DNA from 3 places in the Pontibacillus sp. ALD_SL1 genome. Region 2 is predicted to be linked to each of the others. Evidence: riboswitches for the same ligand, from Rfam matches in the RefSeq annotation. Region 2 holds a riboswitch; each other region holds the start of a gene.
What was found. A riboswitch is a leader RNA that binds a small molecule or an ion and turns the genes downstream of it on or off. The one in region 2 is predicted to bind cyclic di-GMP.

Region 1: another riboswitch for cyclic di-GMP. It lies ahead of IMZ31_RS13615 (pilus assembly FimT family protein); the one in region 2 lies ahead of IMZ31_RS22640 (Ig-like domain-containing protein).
Region 3: another riboswitch for cyclic di-GMP. It lies ahead of IMZ31_RS18245 (EAL domain-containing protein); the one in region 2 lies ahead of IMZ31_RS22640 (Ig-like domain-containing protein).

What each region holds. Positions count from the first base shown of each region.
Region 1 is NZ_CP062974.1:2,661,145-2,668,740, reverse strand. Features, by position in the region: gene IMZ31_RS13625 (type IV pilus twitching motility protein PilT) at 1-341, shown strand, start outside; gene IMZ31_RS13620 (type II secretion system F family protein) at 345-1,550, shown strand; cyclic di-GMP riboswitch class II at 1,630-1,713, shown strand; gene IMZ31_RS13615 (pilus assembly FimT family protein) at 1,794-2,228, shown strand; gene IMZ31_RS13610 (prepilin peptidase) at 2,297-3,049, shown strand; gene pilM (type IV pilus biogenesis protein PilM) at 3,072-4,052, shown strand; gene IMZ31_RS13600 (hypothetical protein) at 4,083-4,667, shown strand; gene IMZ31_RS13595 (hypothetical protein) at 4,657-5,412, shown strand; gene IMZ31_RS13590 (SPOR domain-containing protein) at 5,567-6,568, shown strand; gene IMZ31_RS13585 (glycoside hydrolase family 18 protein) at 6,725-7,596, shown strand, end outside.
Region 2 is NZ_CP062975.1:636,297-643,892, reverse strand. Features, by position in the region: gene IMZ31_RS22675 (metallophosphoesterase family protein) at 1-485, shown strand, start outside; gene IMZ31_RS22670 (hypothetical protein) at 670-1,632, opposite strand; gene IMZ31_RS22665 (DNA cytosine methyltransferase) at 1,796-3,232, shown strand; gene IMZ31_RS22660 (hypothetical protein) at 3,288-3,473, opposite strand; gene IMZ31_RS22655 (hypothetical protein) at 3,536-3,865, opposite strand; gene IMZ31_RS22650 (hypothetical protein) at 3,953-4,240, shown strand; gene IMZ31_RS22645 (hypothetical protein) at 4,310-4,525, shown strand; gene IMZ31_RS22640 (Ig-like domain-containing protein) at 4,560-5,687, opposite strand; cyclic di-GMP riboswitch class I at 5,718-5,800, opposite strand; gene IMZ31_RS22635 (hypothetical protein) at 6,067-6,282, opposite strand; gene IMZ31_RS22630 (hypothetical protein) at 6,415-7,209, opposite strand; gene IMZ31_RS22625 (apurinic/apyrimidinic endonuclease family protein) at 7,406-7,596, shown strand, end outside.
Region 3 is NZ_CP062974.1:3,681,485-3,689,080, reverse strand. Features, by position in the region: gene asnB (asparagine synthase B) at 1-60, shown strand, start outside; gene IMZ31_RS18255 (DUF2188 domain-containing protein) at 163-360, shown strand; gene IMZ31_RS18250 (FAD-dependent oxidoreductase) at 729-2,255, opposite strand; gene IMZ31_RS18245 (EAL domain-containing protein) at 2,512-3,222, opposite strand; cyclic di-GMP riboswitch class II at 3,358-3,436, opposite strand; gene IMZ31_RS18240 (glycoside hydrolase domain-containing protein) at 3,604-4,251, opposite strand; gene IMZ31_RS18235 (LysE family translocator) at 4,356-4,988, shown strand; gene megL (methionine gamma-lyase) at 5,614-6,816, shown strand; gene IMZ31_RS18225 (metal-dependent hydrolase) at 7,048-7,596, shown strand, end outside.

The sequences.
Region 1 (7,596 bases), on a different replicon from region 2:
GAGCAGCAAGCACCATTGATCGAATTATCGACGTGTTCCCACCTAATCAGCAAACGCAAGTACGTATTCAGTTAGCTAGTGTCCTTCAATCCATTGTGTCACAGCGCTTGTTTCAGCGTAAGGACAAGAAAGGGAGGCGGGCTGCTACTGAAGTTCTTATGAATACGTCTGCTGTTAAGAACCTTATCCGGAATGAGAAGATTCACCAGATTCCTAATATCATTCAGACGTCCAAAGCCCAAGGCATGCACACTCTTGATTTTTCTGTCCGTGCTTTAGTGGAGGAAGGGGTTATCACAACAGAAGCGGCCGCCCCGTTTTTAGAAGAGAGGGGGCAATAGAGAATGGCTTACTTCAAGTACAAAGCTCGTACACCTAAGGGGAAGATGAAGGAAGGACGTATAAAAGCTGACTCTAAGCGAGAAGCTGTTGGGAAATTAAAAGAAGAGGGGATGACCGTTGCAACCATTAATGAGCTGAACAGCATTTTGTATAAAGATATACAACTAGGGAGTCAGGTGAAAAATAAAGAATTTGTCATTTACCTTCGCCAGTTTGCGACGTTGCTTGAATCAGGTATATCGCTCATTCAATCTACTTATATTTTAAAAGAACAGACATCTAGTAAAGCACTTCAGCGAGCACTCACCCAAATAGCAGAAGATCTTGAAGGAGGTCTTTCCTTCTCTGATGCGGCAGAAAAGCATCACAAGATTTTCCCCGATTTATTCGTCAATATGGTTCGGGCCGGTGAAGCTGGAGGGAACCTTGATGAAATCCTTGACCGGCTTGCTGGTTATTATGAAAAGCAGTACGACACACGACAAAAGGTCATTTCAGCTCTCGCATATCCGGTCGTTGTGTTGGTTATTGCCATTGGGATCGTGATCTTTTTATTAAGCTTCGTCGTGCCCAGGTTTGCGGATATGTTCCTGTCCTTCGGAGGCGATATCCCTCCGATTACACAATTTGTGATGAGTTTAGGGGAAATTTCACAGAGCATGTGGTGGTTGTTTATCGTAATTCCACTTCTTGTTTATGGGGGAATTCAGTATATGAAACAGTACCCACGATTCTCTTATGGACTCGACCTTGTGAAATTAAGAATTCCTATCTTTGGTCCTCTTATTCAAAAGGCGGTATTAGCTCGTATGACACGGACGATGAGCTCATTATTTAATAGTTCTGTACCGATTTTACAAGCGGTTTATATCACAGAGCGTATTGTCGGCAATAAAGTTGTCGAATCGGTCCTGAAAACGACAAGAAAATCCCTTGAAAAGGGAGAATCCATGGCAGCTCCGATGCAAAAGCACTGGATCTTTCCTCCTCTTGTGACTCAGATGGTTTCTGTTGGGGAGAGCTCTGGTTCTTTAGATCATATGCTAGGGAAAGTGGCTGATTTCTATGAATCTGAGCTAGATTACGCAACAGATCGGATTAAAAGTTTAATAGAACCTATAATGATTGCTTTCCTTGCCCTGATCGTCGGCGGGATTGTAGCAGCCATTGCCATCCCAATGTTCTCTATTTTTGAACAAATTGGGTAAATGTGCTAAATTCATAAGATAATAGTGGTAATCATGAGACGGATTTACTATAATGGGTGTAGATGATTACACGTATGAAGATACCACCGGAAGCGACGAAAGGTTGGCTGTATATGGGCACTTAGCCACCCTGGAGCGAGTAGTGCAACCGACCGTACATAACAACAGACATGTTCATGGTGTGGTCGTTTTTGTAATGAGAGTTTCATAATTATTTATTATAAAAAAGGGGAGAACAGACTCATGTTAAAGAAGTTTCGTCAATTGATGAACAAAGATGAGAAAGGTTTTACGCTTGTTGAACTACTTGCAGTTATTGTTATTTTAGGGATTATTGCGGCGATCGCAGTGCCTAGTATTGCTGGAGTTATTGAGAATAGTAAGAAAGATGCAGTGGTTAGAAGTGCTGAACAAGCATTGGAAGCAGCTCGATTAAAAGCGCTATCTGAAGATGACTATGATTTTACAGCATCTTTCGCTACTCTGGCTTCTGACGATTATTTAGAAAATAATACCTTCACTGGTGGCGTGAAAGTAGAAACTGACACTAATGGGGACGAAAAATACAGTGTATATGTAAGTGGTGGAAACGGATATTCACTAGGAAGTGAGTCCGCATATAAAACTAAAGATCAAATAATTAGAGATAATGTCTCAAAGATTACAACTACGGATTGATAACTTATTTATACCCCTGTATTTACAGGGGTGTTTCTTTTAGAAAAAAGTAGAAGGTGATAGATAAATTGTATACTTTCAGTTATGCGATTGTTTTTACTGTAGGGTTGGTTTTGGGTTCTTTTTTTAATGTGGTGGGTTTCAGAGTACCGATTAAAGAGATGAATAGGAGTTCTAGATCTCAGTGCCCAAATTGCAAATACACATTAAACTGGTATGATTTAGTGCCGATACTTTCCTACATAACCATAAAAGGCAAATGCCGCAAATGTAAAACGAGTATTTCACCCCTATACCCGATAGTCGAAGCGGCTACGGGATTTTTGTATGCTTATAGCTTTATACGATTTGGCTTCTCCACTGAACTTATCGTTGCACTCCTTTTCACTTCGTTACTCGTTATTATTACAGTAACCGATCTAAGCTATATGCTTATTCCTAATGTAATCCTACTCTTTTTCTTACCGCTTCTCATTATTGGTAGAATTGCTTCCCCTCTTGACCCATGGTGGGATTCGTTAGCGGGAGGGGCGATAGGTCTCATTTTAACAGCCATCATTATTATTGCTAGCAAGGGCGGTATGGGTGGTGGAGATATGAAGCTGTTTGGTGTCATTGGCGTTGTGCTTGGATTGCCAGGAGTGCTGTTAGCTTTTTTCTTATCTACTTTATACGGATCTCTCATAAGTGGAGTGTTGCTTTTGTTTAAAAAGATTGATCGGAAAAAGCCAGTTCCATTTGGACCCTACATTGTGTTAGGTGCTTTAACGAGTTATTTCTTCAAAGCTCCTATTATTGATTGGTACCTTCACTTATTCTAATCAGAAAGGCAGGTGACTGAGTGTGTTCAAGCTTAGAAAGTCAAAAGAGCGCATTAACATTATATTTAAAGACCATGTACTCCGATATATAGAATGTGACACTCCGGAGCTAACGGGTATAGTGGATTGCGGAGAACGTTATCTGGAAAGTGGGATTATAGAAGAAGGTAAGATCGTGGATGCAAGGAAACTCTCTTCTATTATTGAGGAGTTGGTTGAAGAGAAAGAGTGGCGTAAGAAGAAAGTATACTTTAGCGTGCCAGATGCCTCCGTTATTATTAAACCGTTTCATATTCCGAATGATTTAAAGACGGCTGATGAGGTAAAGGGATACTTGTATATGCAGATCGGTGAAGGGTTGCATCTTCCTTTTGAAGAGCCCGTATTTGATTATGTCGTGTTAGAAGAGAAGACGAATATGAACGAAGTGCTCTTGTTTGCCTATCCGGAATCACGGGTTCGGGCTTTTGAGTCAGTTCTATTAGATGCGAATACGAAACCAGCTGTAGCGGACCTGACTTTTTTGTCTTTATACCGTTTATATTATGATTTGGATCATGCCCGTTCAGAGGATCATTTACTGTCCCTTCAGTGGAATTTGGATGGTGTCGTGTTAACGGTTTTTCATAATTGCCATCCTCAATTTACACGTTACATGAAGAGTGGATTAGATCCTAACTTGTGGGAAGTACCGGTTGAAGGGGATACAGACGTACGTTTTACAGGTGATGATCAAGAAATCGAGGCCTATATGGAGGAACAGATGAGAGAAGTCGAGCGCATTATGAACTTCTATCGCTATTCTGTCACAAATGGCGAATCCGCTGTTACAAATCTATTAATCTCAGGTGATTTTCCTTTGTTACATAAAGTGTATGAAAAGTGCCAGCGCGATTTACAGTTGAACGTAAAAATGATAGACTCTAAAGAATTTTCAATAGCCGAAGACGGAGTCATTCCATTTCGATATTCAGAGTCCGTTGGCTTAGCCCTGAAACCATAGGCGGGTAGACGTTAGGGGGATCGAAAGTCGATGAAGGTAGAAATAAATTTACTTGAACAGAAAGAGAAACAAAATTTGGTGCCTTATTTAATGGCTCTTGCGACTGTCCTTGCCATTCTCTTCATTTGGCTCCTCCTTTACATGGACAAGCAAAAAGCTTTAGATGAAGCAGAAGATGTGAATAGTCAAATTCAGCAAGTGAGAGTAGCGCAACAGGAGTATCAGGAAGCGCTGAAAGATGAAGTTCAGACCAATCGTCTTGAATTGCAGCGTTCTGTTGAGGCATTAGAAAGCAACCTTTTCCCTGCAGTCTCACTTCTTGAGCGAATGGTCTCGTTGTTGCCAGAGCGTGGATTCTTTGAGCGCTACGTCTATGTTCGTCCTCAATCGCTGCTTCTTTATGTTCGATTCGATGACTTTCAGGATGTGGCAGCTTATACAAATACGCTAATTGAAGAAGATTATGTGGAAAATGTGTCGGTCCAACAAATTACGTCGAACGTACTCGAGGAAGATTTAGACCCCACTCAGTATAGACCGAGATATGTGGCTGAATATGAAGTGACACTTAATAAAGACCTATGGGAAGAGAGGGGGCAGGACGATGAAGATTGAATGGAGACGAATACATACGATTGTTGTCGTTTTACTTGTCATCGTCTTTCTCGCTTTTTACTGGATTGTTCACTCTCTCTATGTAGATCCAGCTCTTCAAGAAGTCGACCGAGTGAAATCTTCACTTAATAATGAGGAAAGAATACTCAATTCACTTGCCGATCAAAAAACAGAGCAGCAGGATCTTACCTTAAAAACGTCGCGAGAATTGCAATTAAAGCTCCCGGTTCTGCCTGTTCAGGACCAAGTCATTCTGGCTATAGAGCGGGCTGAAAACGTGTCTGGAACATATATTGAGTCAGTTGTTCTAGATGGTGACGAAATGATAGAAACAGGAGAAAATGAGGGTGGAGATACGGTTGAACCGACCAGTGAAACAGAAGAAGAAGTGGCAGAGGAAGCAGAAGAAGCATCAGCTGTTGATTCCCCTCCTGTTATGCCATCGGTGAATGCACTTACGTACCAAGTCAACGTTCAGGCAAATAGTTTCAAAGATTTAACACTTTTTCTTGAAGAACTAGAACAGATTCCTCGCCTGGTAAGTTTTGATGAGATCGAGTTTCAACCAAATGAATCTACTACTGATGAGGGGGAACAAGTTTCTTTTCTTGTAACCTTTTCTGCATTTTATGAACCTGATTTAAGCGGATTGCAAGATGAACTTCCCCAATATCATTATCCTGAACCCTCTCAAAAAGAGACGCCATTTGAAGATGATGAGGATTTATCCGAGGCTGAACAATAGAGCCATGCACACCCTTTCAATATGAAAGGGTGTTTTTATGTCTTTTTGCCAAATCATGGCGAAAAGACGAGAACCCCAGATGACAGAAGTCGCCTTTCTTTTCTCTAGTCGTGTGATAGATTGAAACAAACTAGTAGAGAAATGAGGGGAGCATGTGGACAAGCACAATAAGATCTCCGTTCGTATTAATGGAGAAGATACGTATCTTGACCGGGACAAAGATGTGAAGGAAAAGAATGTTACAGATGAGTTAGTCGTCGCCAAAGAAGAGCAGGCGTCTGCGATAGAGGAGTGGATGGAAGAGCAAGAAAAGAAAAAGCAGACTGATGAGGATGTAAAGGAAAAGCTACCCGTTTATGAGCGGAACTATTCTCCTAAGAAACGATCGTTTTCTCTTCCATCTGAAATGAAGCAATTATTAATTGCTGCAGCTTCAGCCATTCTTGTGGGAACACTCATCGGTTTTATTATGATTCGAATCTTTGGTGGTATTGAGGGTAGTGCTAATGGTGGGGCTCAGCCTGCTATGCCAGCGCTTCAGCCGGGAACTTCTCAAGGTCAGGGGGGAGTAGCGGGTAATGGGAACGCGCAAGCTCTTTCATTTCCTGGGGTTTCTGCCTTTGTTGTACAAGCTGGGATCTTCTCAACTGAAGAGAAGGCAAAAACGTGGGCTAGCAATTTATCTGAAAAGGGGTTAGAGGGTTATGTCTGGCCTAGGGATGGACAATTTTATTTATTTGCAGGCGTAGCTTCATCTAAGGAGAATGGAGAGAAGATAGCTACGTATTTAAAAGACCAAGGATTTGAAACTTTCGTGAAAGAGTGGCATGTAGGGAGTGGCGACAAAAAGGTAGCGCAAGCTGAAGGGACATGGATTCAATCTGGTGTGGAGGCGTGGAAGAATGTATTGCCAGCCACAACGTCCTTAATTGAAACAGGTTCAGGATCTGCTTCTGAATTAGCAGCTAAGGTTGATGCTTGGGAGCAAGCGATTCCAAATGAAGCTTCAGAGAGAACAGCTCCAATCCAAGAAAATTTTAATCAATTTAGCCAAGCAGCCCAAGCATTTGAACAGAATAAAAGTACAAAAAGTCTTTGGGATATGCAAACGAGTATGCTTTCTGTATGGCATGCTTACGAACAATATCTGAAGTAAATTGAAAAGGTGCTCCCTGTGAGGGAAGCACCTTTTTATGCTTAAGCTTTGTTCATATTGAGAATCGTTAAACATGATCGGAACTAACACTTAAGTAAGAGTGCATAATAAAGCCCCCTTTGTAGGTATCCTAACGGTATCGGAGGAGGCTTTACTATGATTCGTTATGTGTGTGCCGGGCTAGTGCTGTTATTTATTCTATTTATATCAGAAAACCAGATTAAAGCTGAAGTCATTCATATTACTCAAAAAGACGATACGCTCTACAATATAGGGGAACGCTATAATATCCCGCCTGATCAGCTAGCAAAGTTAAATGGAATGTCTAAGGAACGAAAGCTTGTACGAGGCCAGTCCATTTTAGTACCAGGTCAGGCATACATCGTTCAACCATCAGATACTTTATATAAGATCGCCAAACGTCACAAGGTAAGCGTGAATGAAATCATGGAGAAGAATGATTTGAAATCAACAAAGATTCTTAAAGGTCATACGCTTACTGTTCCCAAAAAACAAAAGACACCTATAAAAGTTGGAGCCTATTTTATTCCTCAAGACAAAGTATACAATGACCAGATCATAGATAATCTTGGTCAGTATTTAACAACGATCTATTTATTCAGCTACACACCGAATAGAGATGGGACGTTAAGCCCTATATCACTAAAAGGAAGTGTGAATAAAGCCTGGAGAAAGGGGGTATTGCCATTTGCTACTGTGACAAATTTAAGTGCAACCGGGTTTGATCCAGATCTTGCCCATGAACTAATTCGTACAGAAACAAAGCGAAAGACATTTATCAATCACCTCTATTCTTTATTAGACCGTCATGATTACAAAGGTGTAGTGATTGATTTTGAAGGGCTTCATCCTGAAGATCGGTCTTTGTTTTCTCGTTTTATTAAAGAGCTTAGCGATCGTTTGCACCCGAATAATATGAAAGTACATGTTGCCGTTCCTCCTATGCAAGGGAGTAGTTCTCCTTCTTATAGTGCCGCTTTTGATTATAAGACACTTGGGGAGCATGC
Region 2 (7,596 bases):
GGCTTCACGAACCCATTCAACCAAATTCTATCTACCTACACCCTGATAATGGCGGGAAGAAAACGATCAAAAGTTACCTGAAACCGAGAGGGATCTATTCTTATAAAGAATACGCACAGGAAGCTATGAAAAGCTATTATCCTCAGCATATTCGTTTTTTTGAGGAACTCCCTTTTTATTATGAGGATAAACACGCTATTTATGTTCACGCAGGAGTTGATCTCAATTTACGAGACTGGAAGAATTCGAGTGATTCATGGTTCACTTCAAGTCGCGAACGTTTCTGGAAATCCTCTAACCCACACGACAAAACCATCATTTTCGGGCATACCCCTGTTTGTTTTCTCCACGACTCTGATGCCCCTTATACGTTCGAGGACAACCGAATCGCAATCGACGGGGGTTGTTCCTATAAGCGTCAACTAAATGCCCTCATTGTGGATAAAGCGGGCTATACCGCCCTTTCCGTTCCTTATGGAGAATAAATTCTAAAAGAGAGGAGTGAAAAAAATGACGCCACAAAAATGCGACAGATGCGGAACATACACCTATACCAAGAAGTATACGTACGGAAGTTTTTATTGGTTTTTCTGCCACCCCTGTTATCGTTCCGCCACCACCAAAGTCAGCTCCTATTTTTAGAGTCGCCTGGTATGGGCGACTTTTTCTTCAGGATATTGTTTCCATCCTTTTCATGAGATGTTTTGTATCCCTGATATCCTGTTCTGTTCGGTTTCTAACCAAGCGCGTGTACACAAAAAACGTATCTTCAATCCTTTTTAAATGCCTTTCCATCTCCTCAATCTGTTCTTCCCTCTTTTTTCTCATGCGAACGAACGACCTTTCCAACTCCTTTTCAAACCCTTGCGGCTTATCATGCATGAACCTGTACTGTCTTTCGTATTCCTCATCATAATCACCCACCCGTTTTTTGCTGTGTTCATGCAGTATGCTGTAAGCTCCGTAGGTTTTTGTCCTTAACTGTGATTGATTGCTCTTCTTTAAAGAATGAGGATATACAAGGAGTTTCTCTTTTTCAAATTTCATGAATCCAATCTCATGTGTTCTGAAGTCATTCCCTGACGCTCCTCCCGCTTCCACTAAACGCTCCAACTCATCAGAAATATCCATCGCGAGCCGATATCCTTTATACCGAAATGGGACGGTCTTTTTATACGAACAGAGAGAGGTATCCTTTATAAGAGAGAATTCTAAGGGGGCTACCCCTAAAAACCGTTCCGCATGCTTCCAAGCCTCTTCCTCTAGATCCAACAAACGAACTGCCCATTTTCGGTAATACTTCGCAAAAGAATCCGAAGAAGGGCCTGTTTCCGCGCAGCGATTTAAACGTGCATTCGCTCTGTTAAACATTGTACATCCCTCACGGTTCTTCTCATCAAACGCATGACCCAGTTCATGCGCAACAAGAATGCGTGGGTAGGACATCCACCCCGTTTCACCCATCGCCCGCTTTATTTTCACTTCGAACAATGTCACTAAATCCTTCGAGGGATCATAGTTCGCAAGTGCCCCTCCTGTTACATCCTCCGACCATTGGAGCATTGTTTCAAGGTTGTGGGTATCCGTAATATCACGAAACAAAACTTCAGCTTCCTGTTTCCAATTTTTCAACGTCATGGCTCCTCTCTTTTTATTATTACTATACACCACAGCAGGGTGATTCTGCGCATTAGTTAGGCTCGCCCACCCATAAAAATCAATCCTATTTCCGCCCATTTATTCCATGATTTTCTATAATGAAGAGGTACCTAATAGATCCCAGGAGGACGATAAGATGAAAAACGCTATAAAAAAACGACTCTATAAAATTAAGAACCGTTTGTACATTGAAGCGAAATATTTAGCTCACTACGGTTTCGGAATAGGGCAGTCTTATAAATACAGCGTAGATCCTGTTCGGAAAAACATAACGATTGTTCCAACTGAACACGATGGCACAAGACGTGTGGCTAAAACGACTCAAAAAACTGGAAAGACGGTTCCTGTCATTGATATCAAAACGAGTGACATTCAATCATTTTTCGAAGGTCACAGTGAATTCGAGGTAGAAATCAAACGCGGGAGCATCGTGTTTTCTGTCAAACAACCTCAGGCTTCAGTTATTTCTCTGGAGGAAGCAAGAGAACAGAAAACGTACAAGGTTTCTGTTCAGGAACTTGCCAAAGTAAGCAATTTTGAACAAATGACGATTTTCGACTTGTTTAAAGGGGATGGCAGAGGAGAGCTAAAGAAAAAAGCCATTGGAATGCTCTCCCTTTTCTCAGGATGCGGATCATTGGATAAAGGGTTCAAAGATGAAGGGTACGACATCCGTTTCGCGAACGATCGGTATGAAAAAAAGGCTTTAAAAGACTATCATATCGAAACGTATAAACAAAACATCGGTGATCATATCATCATGCGGGATGTTCTGGATTTTCAAGCGTCCGATATTCCGCAGGTGGACTTTGTCACAGCTGGCATCCCCTGCGTGAAGTTCAGTGCCCTTAACACAAAAGACAATTTCAGAGATGGGGACTCTCCTTTTCACCCCATGGTCGAACAGACCATTAACATTATAAAATGGAGCAACGCACGATCTTTCTTGATTGAAAACGTAGCGAACTTCATTACGGTCAAAGGAGGAGCAATACTGAAGCGCTTCAAAGAACGACTGAGCGAATTTAATATTGTGAGCTCCGTCATCGATGCCACATCACTTGGCTCACCACAAAAACGGAGGCGTTCCTTTATCCTGGGCATGAAAGACGCCATTCCTTCCATCACGCTTCCGAATCTTACCGAGGTGAACACGGTTCGTGACGCCTTTTACGGAACAGCTGGCGTGAACGGTCAGGATTTATATTTCAAGCCAACCGAAAAGACTTTATCGCGAATGATTCATGTTCCCCAAGGTGGAAATATTCAAAGCGTCCCTGTTGAACTCCGAGCGAAAAAGAAACGGTTCAACAACTACTGCCAACGTCTGAAATGGGACGATTTCGCTCCGACCATCACACATGTTCAGGATGATGTGTTCATTCATCCCGAAGAGCACCGTTATTTGTCTGTAAGAGAAACAGCGAGACTTTTCAGCCTGCCTGATGATTTCACGTTTACAGGCAGCCTGACCAGCATATTTGAGATGCTTAAGAATGCAGTGGATTATCGGGTCTCTCGTTTCTTAGCCAAAACGATCAAAGAACAATTGAATGCAATAAAGCTGCCTTAAGGGCAGCTTTTGTTTTTCTATTTACAAGAAAAAAGCGATAGTTGGGTATCGCTTTTTAGTAGTTTTGTATGTTTGAGTCGTATATGAATGTTTCCGCCGACTCTAATTGTTTCTCTTTTTTTAGCATCTTTAAATCACCTTCTTTGTACACCTTCATTATCTTTTGTTCCTTCTTGCTGTATGTGAAGAGCGTTTTGATCGCTCGTGTTTTGTTCTTTGCTTGTTTCAACAGATTTATCATGTAATTGTCTCCCTTTTTGTTTTTGATTACCCTTATGATAATCAGGAATTTCAATTTGTCATCTACTTTTCTAAAAAAAAATGCACTAAATCTATAAACCTTGGAAAATCTTCAAATTCACGCCCAATCGGAATTTCCTCCTCTCGTAACGCCGATAAACACCCTAAATCATGAACAGCCGCATAGAAAAAACGCCCGAACAACGCACGGTCGTTCTGAAACAACTCCTTCATTTCTCGTTCTGGATCAAAATAAGACGGACTTACAGCAGGAACAAAACAACAGAGACAATGGAGCAATCGTTCCATTTTATCAATCTCACTATCCGTGAACCCAAGCTCCCTTCCTTTTTGGAACCACCTTTCCCGATACGCCCGTCTGATATCTTTCATACCAACACCTCCCCTATTATCCTATGCATCTTTCCTCTTCTTTTATGAAAAGGGATCGAGTAAGATAAAGGTGGAGGTGTTTTGCCTATGAAAATCAAATCAAAAAAAGATATAGCTCTCTTGTTAGAAGACTTCCCTCGATTCACCCCGTTTGATGAGAGAGGAAAGAAACACTACCTTGTTTTTCATGACAAAAAACGAGGAGGAACCTGGACACTCATGCAATACAGGGACGGCGTCATGACACGGCACGGAAAAGGGGAAGGATATTGTGATCAGGGAGAAGAACGATTGTATGAAGAGGATCAAATGAAGTTCCTGTGGGAAAATCGAAAAGCTGTCAATGCCGTGTTGCCTTCTTTATTAGAAGTGTAAAAAAAGCGTTTTCTTTTTCGCGAGATTGGTATTCGTGTTACCCTAAACCAAAAAGAGGGAGCTGATCTCATGACCACGGTTGTTTGCATGATTTCTGTTGTAGATGAGGACGGGGTTCATTTCCAATCACAGCAAAGGTATCCTGCAACGAGAGTAGCTGATATGATGATTATATATGGCGAACGATCAACCCTAGGCATTGAGTACAGTGATCAAAACGAATGGTATAAATCTCACTTTTCTGTCCTTGCTAAACAAGAAACGCCGCTTTTACAGGTCGTCTGATGCAAAAAAACCGATGAGAAATCATCGGTTTTTCTTATCCCTTAATCCAGCTCAGAATCGATTCAATCATGTCATTGAAAGCCTGAAGCGCTTTTTTAAGAACACCTATTTCCTCTTCCTGTGCTTTCAATGTGGATTGATACTTTTCGTTCTTTTCTTTCTCTTTTTGAATTTGTTCTTCTATCGTTTGCTCATAATCCGATTCTTTTTGATCAACTTTTTGTTCCAACTCTTTTTTTGTTTTTTCATTTTGGCTAATTTGATCAGCCAATGCTTTATTGGAAGCAATCAGTTCTTTCAATTCTTCCTCTTTTTTCTTCAGTTCTTTTGGTGCGACAACCTCTTTTTTCGCATCTGTTGGTTTATCTTTCACTTCTGCCTTCTTATCAGCATTCGCTTTAGATTCTTCTTTCTCCACTTCTTTCTTTGTTTCTTCTTTTATATTCTTATCTTCAGCCTGCGCATAAAATTCCTCTGTATGAAGGTTATCGATCACATCTCTTGATGTGTTGACCTTGACGGGTCCTGTATAAGGCGTTCCTGTAACCATTACAGTCGTTTCGTATGTATGGTTCCCCCATTTCGCTTTAACGGTAGCCTTCCCTTCCTTTTTACCCGTTATAACAGGTCTGTTGTTCTTCATTTCAACAGCAGCAACAGAAGGATTGGAAGAAGTCCACGTAGCCTGTCCTGTGACTTCTTCCTCTAACGAAGAGTAAGGATAAGACCCGATTAAATAAAATTCCTCTTTCACATTTGGACGTAACGTTAAATCAGATGGGTAGATTTCTGCTTCCATTTCTGGAACCGTTACAATAAATGATGGAGATGATGCCCCCACGTTTGCCTTAATCTCCGTTTTTCCTGGTCCGACTCGTTCAACAACCATACAGTCTCCCAGGCACTCCCGTAAAACAGCCACACTTTCATCTTCTACCGTATACGTGACGTCTTTTGAGATATTATCTCTTGATCCGTCTTTATATCCGTAAAGAACAAGTGTAGAGCTGTCTAATCTGCCTAGTTCAATTCCTCCGTTCTTAGCCCCCATCCCAAGTTTGAATTCATATCCGTTTTTCAGAGCGGAAGCCGACGAAGGTAAAGCTGAAAGTGCCAATGATAGAGCTAACCCTGTTGCGAAAATCTTTTTGATCATTTTCATATTTATCACCTCTCCTTTTGAAAAAATTCTTCTGGTAGCCAGACGAACGTAGGTCTCCCCTTAGTCTCTAGGCTTTGCGTCCTGACCTTTCGATCAGTTTGCCTTTTTCAAAAAGAATGGTAGGTCTTACGGGGTGTTGATACCATATTTTTGTCTGCTGTGGGTAAAAAAACGATGTTTTTAAAAAGGTATGTACGACAAAAAAAAGGATGCGATGCCCCACCCTTTTCTCTAAGCATATTGTTTCGCGTTTTCTTAGCGCATTCTCTAAAACGGCGAAGAAAAGTCGTTTGTATTTATATGAATTACTCCAAGAACTCCATCAACCACGTATATTGCTCTTTGAAATCTCCTATAAAAATAAAATTCCGTCAAGAACTTAACCTTCTAAATAGTGATACGCTTCTTTCCAACTGTTGAAAGATTTAAAATTAAGATGGTGTAGCCCCTCATTATAATTTTCTGGATCACCTTTAATAACTCCAACAATAACCTTCTTGTTTCTGCTACCTTGCAGTCTATATTGGGGGTTTTGGTTTAGTAAATCACTGTATTTATTTTCTTCTAAAATCTTATTTCTTAATTCTTTTTTCATATTTCAACATCTCCCTTAACTAGAATATTCAACTTGCAAGACGAGAACAAACAGAAATTTGTATATTTAGCCCTATCGCTAACTAAATCCCTGCTCTCAACCACTTGTACACAAAACGCGACCTTATCGATTTTACGCATATTTTTTTGTTTCTTTGATTCGTTCTTCGAGACGACGATTATAAGCCGTTCGGTTTTGTATAAACCGATCGATTTTATGAAGATCATCAACCGTGTTTTTCATGATGAGTTCTACATCGAATTTTTGGATATCCTGGTACATTTCAATATTATTTTTCAATTCACGACGCTCTTTTCGTAAATCCCGATACCACAACATCGCATAATACAATGTAATGGCGTCGCATTTGTCTCGGAGGAGTTGCTTTTCCAGATTTATGATTGCTTCTCCGACACGATTCAAGCTTTCTTTTTCAAGGGTTTTCTCTTTCTTTATATCCTCTTTAAACGAGTGGAAGACCCCTTCTGAAACTTTGACCATTTCTAGCAGCTTCTTTCTGAACTCTTTATAAGCAATGGATAATTTGGGAGGATTTTGCTGAACGAGGATGGTCCTTTGGGTTGTATTCTTAGGCATTTTTCTCGATCGTTTATAGGCATACCATCTATTCAAAACACTTTGAATTTTGTGAACCCTCCTCACGACATTCCCTTGTCCTGAACAAGTCTTTTTCAAACGCCTCGAAAATTCACAAGCTTTTTGAATGGTCGGCCCTTCCCAGTTTTCTATCGCATGAACAACCTGGAAATAGTCATTCCATTCCTCTGTTTTGCGCAAGTTTTTGGATTCTTTCTCAAGAGCGTGTACCATCTCTTCCCCGCGCTGAACCTCTTCCTCATATTCACCAGTTTGATTAAACCGATCAAGAAGACATTCTAAGCTGTAACACATTCCATCCGTTATCACTAGACTTCTTCCTCTCTGGAGTGTTTTCCCTATTATAAGGCGAATGTTAAGCAATTGCTGAAATCTCTATTATTTAATCATTCGGAGTTGCTACTAAGTTTTTATTTGGAGCTCGGGCTCAAAAGCGAAATACCCTTACTCACCCCTTGATTCCTCCTATAAAACTACTATGATTCGATAAAAAGGAGGGATCGCTATGAGCGTCAGCCACCGAGTTAAATCGTCAACAAGCGAAAAAGCGGTTTTAAATCGTTTGCTTTTCTCACCCTGCACATTCGAGTTCCATCTCACAGAACAAGATTTAACCCCAAAAGGAATCCTTCATCTAGAAAAGATGATCACCCTTGTTCAGAGAGAAGGAGCACGTGTTTATCTTCATCACCCTAT
Region 3 (7,596 bases), on a different replicon from region 2:
ATTGAGTATTTCCCGGAACAATCCGCTCTAGAAACCGTAGGTAAATGGGCTACTGCATAGCAGATTTTCTAAAGCATACTCATTTATTCGGATAGATGTTTTATACGCTTCGAGGTTGGGAACATATAGGTATAACCCAACACAAAAAAAGGAGCGATATACATGAGAGAATACACAGTAGCACCCAACAAAGATGCAACAGAATGGTACGTAAAAGTGGAGGACGTAGCTCCGACTGACAAGTATGAGAAGAAAGATAAGGCTATTGAGAAAGCAGAAGAAATGGCCCAAGAACACAAACCAAGCAAGTTGTACATTCTTGATAAATATCATGAGATTGAAGAAGAGCGCTCATTCTAAGCTCTACCTTTATCTCGTAAAAAAGAAGCTGCCATATGGCAGCTTCTTTTTTGTCTTGGCTCTGTTAAAGTTTAATGTTGTTATTCTTTATAACAAGCTTGTTCAATAATAGGTCAGGATTGTTGAAGACTCTAAGCTGAGAGAATGTTTCCGTTAGCTTTAGTTCAGAGTAAGGTGGGCCTGGAAACCACTCGCTTCCCAGCTCCCTGCAGGAAAGCGAGTTGTCCCCGAGCAAGCCCAAGCACTCATCAAACGTAACGGGCCTATCCATACTAAAATATCTCATCTCCAAGTGTTCCGCATAAGGCGCCTTATATGAAACAAATCAACACTAAACAGTAAGACTCTTATGTGCAAGGCCGATTGTATTACTCATCTAATCTTTTTAGCGGCTTGTCAGCGGGACCTTCTAGGACCGTTCCATCATAGGAGAAGCGTGAGCCATGACATGGGCAGTCCCATGACTTTTCTTCTCCATTCCACTCAACTTCACATCCGAGGTGTGTACATGTAGTATCGACAACATGTACGTTTCCGGATTCATCTTTATAAGCACCGGCTTTTTGAGCATGATGAATGATCGTTGATCCCTCTCCAGGATGTAGATCATCTACAGAGTGTGTATTGAAACTTACTTTACCTTTTAGAAATTGTGAAGCAACATTCGTATTCTGGGTTAAGAAGTGCTTGATGCTAGGGTCAGCATAAAAACGTGTAGGCGTAAACAGATCCTCATAAGGATTCTCTTTCTCATGAATCAGATCTTTAAGCAATAAAGCAGCTGCAGTCCCGTTTGTCATTCCCCATTTCCGATATCCAGTGGCGACAAAAATATTAGAATGACGGGAAGTTAAATGGCCGATATATGGCACTTTATCCATTGTAATTAAGTCTTGTGCCCCCCACTGCTGTAAAGTTCCAGATAGATCAAAATGCCTGCGTCCGAAATTCTCTAAAGCATCAAAATGTTGTTTTGAAGAATTGCTCTGACCCGCTTTGTGGCTTTCTCCACCTAGTAATAGATAGGTTTGATCTTTAAAGGATGTCGTTCGTATAGAGCGCTTTGGTTGATCTGCACTTAAATACATTCCCTCTAAAGGTTGGTCCGTTTTCGCTGCTACAATATAAGAACGCTCAGCATACATGCGGCTAAAAAAGAAGCCTTTACCGTCGTAAAAAGGAAAGTGTGAAGCTGAAACGATCGATTTACAGGTTACTTTAGCTCCGTTTTTTGTAACAATTTTAGGCTCGGTTCCTTCTTCTACATCGATAGCTACAGTCTGCTCAAAGATACGGACATGCCTTTTCGTCATTTCTCTAACTAAGTGTTGTAAGTAGGAAAGGGGATTGAATTGCGCTTGATTACGCATTACAATTCCTTTCTTTATAGATAGATCAATTGGAAGGCGATCAATGATTTCTCCTTCTATACGGAGCATTTCATAGGCTTTCGCTTCTTGTTCGATCTTGTGATTATTTTCCTCGCTAATACCGTAAATATAAGCATCTTCTGTTGTGAATTGGCACTTGATCTCGTCCTTCTCTACCAAGTTCTGAATAAATTCTAGCGCTTCCTGATTAGCGCGGTAATACTTCCTTGCTTGTTCTACTCCAAAGTGGTGAATGAGCTCATCATAAATGAGGTCATGTTGAGCAGAAACTTTTGCGGTAGTATGACCTGTCGTACCGTGTAAAATTCGATCAGCATCTAGTAAAGCTACACTCATCCCTTCTTTAGAAAGCAAGTAAGCAAGGGTAACACCGGTAATCCCTGCTCCTACAATTCCCACATCCACTTGAATATCTTCTTTAAGCGATTCAAACTCAGGCAAATCCGTTTGCTTCATCCATAGGGTTTTTTCATTGGCTAAATGGGCATTTGATTTACGTGTCATCATGCTCCTCCTTGGCATTTGTACTATTATTTACTATGCCGTGGAGCGAGATGAACTATACGATGAAGACTGCAGGAAGATCAATAAATTTGGCACTGTTCATGTTGGTTGTTGATTTTTAATTCCTCCACATAAGAACTCTTCTAGCAACGGACTATGTCTCAGCTTCGATCTTTCTGCAACTCTGCTTTATAACCAAAACAAAGACCACTGATTGGTAAGACAATTCAGTGGTCTTTTGGATGGTGTGGATTTTTCAACCGACTACAAGAGCTTGAGGCTTGCCGATAAAGTACCCTTGCGCTATATCAATCCCGATCTCTTTGGCTAACTTAAGGTCATCTTCTGTCTCAATTCCTTCTAATACGACCGTTGTATCCCCTTTAAAATAATCGGTGAAAAGGGAGACCAGTTTTTGCTTCTTATCACTTGTAGCTAATTCTGTTGCAAAATAACGGTCAAGCTTCAAGTACTCTGGTTCCATTTCAACTGCTTTCTTTAATGAAGTAGCCCCTTGTCCGAAATCATCGATCGCAAATTTAATCCCCATCTCTCGTAACATGTTAATACGAATAGGAAGGAGGGGAGACTCCCACATGGCCTCCTCTTCCTTCGCTTCATTCATTTCGAAAACGATAGATGGAGCAGGAGAGGAAGAGACTTCTAGAATGGAATGCATAAATCGAATGAAATTGGGGTGAAGAAGGGTAGACATGAACATATTTAGAAATAGTTTTTGATCGTTAGGTTGATTAGAATAATGCGTGAAAGCTTTCTCGATCGACATGGTATCAAGTTTGTAGAGAATGTTAGATTGCATAGCGATTTTAAAAAGTGTTTCAGGATTGGATTGAATAGTGGAGCGTAGTAGAGCTTCATATCCATAAATAGCATCATCGGCCAGGTGATGAAGGGGCTGATAATTGTGAAATAAACGGTTTTTCTGTAAAAGTTCAAAAATATTCATAAAATCCCCCGTGTTCAAATGGTTGTGATGGATCACGTTCTATTAATCTATTATTAGGGTGAAACGAAATCACGAAAATAAATCAATGTTCATGCCAAGGCTTTTGAAGCTAAAAAAACCCCATTGAATAAGATCAATGCGGCCGGTTGCGCTACTAGCTCGACCAACCATAAGCGCCCAAATACAGATTGGTTTCAAAGCTTCCTGTCGTATTATGTAGGAACTAGTACTATTATCATAGCAATATTTGCTTAGCAAATAAAGGTTAATAATTTAAATTTTTACACAACTTGAAAGCGAACTTCACATTTTTAATGTGCGAGGTGTACGAATAAAAGGCTAAGTAACCATTTAACGATTGGTCCTTAGCCTCATTCCTTTTTACCATAATAAATTGAGAAGGCGGTCATTTATGAGGTTGGTGTTAATGGGGCAAGCTTGGGCGTCACGACCATATTGCCACCCCCATACATTTGATTTGCAAGAAAGTTTAGCAGGTGTATATTTCGGTGCTTTACGTGCTCTTGTAACTCCGGTTACCGGTTCTGCACTGCAAAGGACGGACTGTGCAGCCACTTTATGATCCTTTGAGGCTGCCTTGCAAAAAGCTTCATTAAATTTTCCTTTTGTAGGATTACAAGAAAATCCGGGTTGATACCCTGAAGAGTACATACCTTCCACGTACCCTCGAATCCACGACTCATCAACTTTAAAGGACTTGTCAACGTTCGCAAACAGAACCTTTCCTTTAGGGAAGTTTAAACGCCTGGCATGAAAAACAGCGTTTTGAGCAATGACTTTTCCTTTCCTATACCCTGTGGCCTCTGTGAAATTATTGTAAATGGCCATAACTTTCGTACCGCTACTATGCAATCGTTCAATTTCTGAGACAGTTAATCCTTCCGAAACCTCAGGGACAGTTGATAGGTAGCGTCCCCAGTATTTGGGCTTGCCGTAATTCTTTAGTACACAGTCATATAAATCTTTTGTGGCTTCTTGTGTAGAATCCACACCCCATTGATAAGCCATGTTGTTCTCCTCTCTGTAGCAGAAAAGTATTCCAAAATGATCTTTGACCCGCTAATATAGAACCTACATACATACTATTCAAAAGAAGAAAGTAGGTGTTTCACTTGAGTATTTATCTTTTACTATCGTTTCTAGGAGCTGCTGTCGTGCTTACATTGATGCCTGGTCCTGATAATCTATTTGTGTTAGCCCAAAGCATTTCTCAAAATAAAAAAGCAGGCATTGCTACAACATTTGGATTATGTACAGGGATACTAGTCCACACATTAGCAGCCGCTATTGGAATCACAGCTCTTGTCTATCAGTCTGGGCTAGCTTTTATGGTAGTCAAATATGCTGGAGCGGTTTATTTATTGTATTTGGCATGGCAAGCGTTCAAAGAAGAAGGAGGAGATCTTCGGGTTGAATCTAAGCAAGCACTTGAGTATAAGAAGCTTTATAAAAGAGGTGTACTTATGAATGTCCTGAATCCAAAAGTTTCTCTCTTCTTCCTTGCTCTATTTCCTCAATTTATTGACCATTCAAAAGGAGCTTGGGAGGTTCCATATCAAATGGTCGGGCTTGGAGTATTATTCCTAATACAGGCCTTCATTATTTTCACTACTATAAGTTTCTTTGCTGAGAAAGTAGGAAATTGGATATCAAAAATCCCTCAAGTAGGCAGACGTTTGAATGTCGCAAAAGGAGTATTGTTAGGAATCATCGGAATCAGTCTTGCCTTAGGTGAGAAATCCTAGCAAAGTGAAAGGAGAGGTGAATTGTCTTATTTGAGGCAGTTTGCGCTTTTTGTTTTGGGATGTTCTGATGCATTGGTCGCGCGTCGGGACACTTGGCCTGGGCGTCCGGTCACTTCGGTCGTACGTCCCGACACTTTAATCGCTCGTCCGGACACTTGGCCTGGGCGTCCCGTCACTTCGGTCGTACGTCCGGACACTTTGGTCGCGCGTCCCGACGCATGGCCCGGTCGTCCCGTCACTTCGGTCGTGCGTCCCGACACTTTGATCGCTCGTCCGGACGCATGGCTCGTACGTCCCGTCATTTTGGTCGCGCGTCCCGACGCATGGCCCGGTCGTCCCGACACTTTGGTCGCGCGTCCGGACACTTGGCCTGGGCGTCCCGTCACTTTGGTCGCGCGTCCCGACGCATGGCCATGTCGTCCCGACTACAGGAGTTGGGGTGTTCAAATCGAGTTCTTCTTATGGTAGGTAGTAGTATAGAAGGCTTCCTTATAACCTTTTTGTTATTTGGGTGAACGAACGGAAACAAAACCATTATAAAACAAAAAGAAAACGCTTTCATTTTTCGGCAACATCTCATATGATGTGAATAGAAGGCTTTAGAGGCAAAAAGGGGGACACCATGATGGGGAAGAAAGAGCACGGTTTTGAAACGAAAGTAATTCATGGAGGCTATGACTCAAAAGATTTTTTAGGAAGCCTAACGACACCGCTATTTCAAACGTCGACATTTACCTTTGATAGTGCAGAGCAGGGGGAAAATCGATTCGCAGGTACAGAGGATGGTTATGTCTACTCGAGGTTAGGCAATCCGACTGTAAGGGCATTAGAGGATCGGATTGCTCAGCTTGAAGGGGGAGAAGCGGGCCTTGCATTTGGATCGGGAATGGCGGCTGTTTCAGCTGTATTAATCGGTCTAACAAAGGCTAACGATCATATCCTTTGTTCTCGTGGGGTTTATGGATGTACATTTGGCTTATTATCCATGATGGAAGACAAATACAATATTACAACGTCTTTCTCTACAATGGATACGGAAGAAGAAATTCGAAATTTAATCCGTCCGGAAACGAGTTGCATTTACGTCGAAACACCGATTAACCCTACAATGGAATTAATTGATTTAGAGATGGTTACCAAGGTGGCAAAGGATAAAGGCATTCCAGTTGTAGTCGATAACACGTTTGCCACGCCTTACTTGCAAAAGCCGCTTGAGCTTGGTTGTGACCTGGTTCTTCATAGCGCTACAAAATATATTGGTGGCCACGGCGATGTCGTTGCAGGGCTTCTAATAGGGAAACAAGACATCATTCAACAATTGGCCATGACGACTCAGAAAGATATTGGGGGCATCATATCTCCATTCGATGCATGGTTGTTATTGAGAGGATTGAAGACCCTCCCTGTGCGTATGGATCGTCACTGTGCGAATACGGAGAAAGTCGTTGCTCGTTTAAAAGATCATCCTTTAGTGAGCAGTGTCTATTATCCAGGTGATGTTCAACACGAAGACTATGAGATTATGAAAAAGCAAATGAAACAAGGAGGAGGGCTCATTTCTTTTGAATTAAAAGGCGGTAAAGAAGAAGCACAAGCATTCTTGAATCACCTTACCTTTATTAAAAAAGCTGTTAGTCTAGGAGATGCAGAATCTCTTATTCAACACCCTGCGACCATGACACATGCTGTCGTGCCAGAAGAGATAAGAGAAAAGATGGGCATTACCAACTCTCTAGTTAGACTTTCAGTCGGTCTTGAAGCATGGGAAGATATTTGGGAAGACCTTCACCAAGCTCTCAACCAAGTGAGCCAACCCAAAACCATCTAAGTCATTGAAAGAACCTCAAACAGAGGTTCTTTTTTAATGCAGTAAAGGAGTGAAGGGTGTCAGACACGCGTCACCACTTTAAAGCGAAGACGCGTGTCTGACACCCTTCAGTACGCTAAAGTGTAATTCTGGTAATGTTTGGTCTTGCGCTATTTTCTAAAATTGAGTAACATTGGATTTCGTAACCAGGTGTTCAGCGAAAAGAGAGTACATCAGAGAGGGTGGATGCATGTGGTTGCGTCTAGTCACCAAGTAATGGGGATTACTTGGGGGATCGGTGCGATTACGTTATATAATATGTTTGACGTAATCCCTAATAAGATGTTTGCAACAGTTCTGTTCTTTGCAGCTGTTGTGATCGGATCGTTAATTCCAGACATTGATACACCAAAGTCTAAGCTTGGTGGGCCATTTGAGAGATGGGGATTTATGCTAGTTGTTTGCCTTGTTGGAGTGGAGATCTTAACGCCAGGCTTAAATCAAGCCGTGCAGTTTTTACTAATGATTTTATCTCCGTTGTTGTTCGTATTTTCAGGGCATCGTAAGTTTACCCATTCGATTGCGTTTATAGCCTTAATGGCTTCCTATAGCTATATGCTTCATATTTACTTAGACATTCCGTTGTTTTACTTAGCCGGATTTTTGACGGGTATTGTATCGCATTTATTTGGCGATTTCTTAACGAAAATGGGCATACCGATCCTCTATCCATTTAGTAAACGCTATTATCGGTTCTTTATAACATTTAAAACAGGATCGAAAACAGAACAGAGTATTACA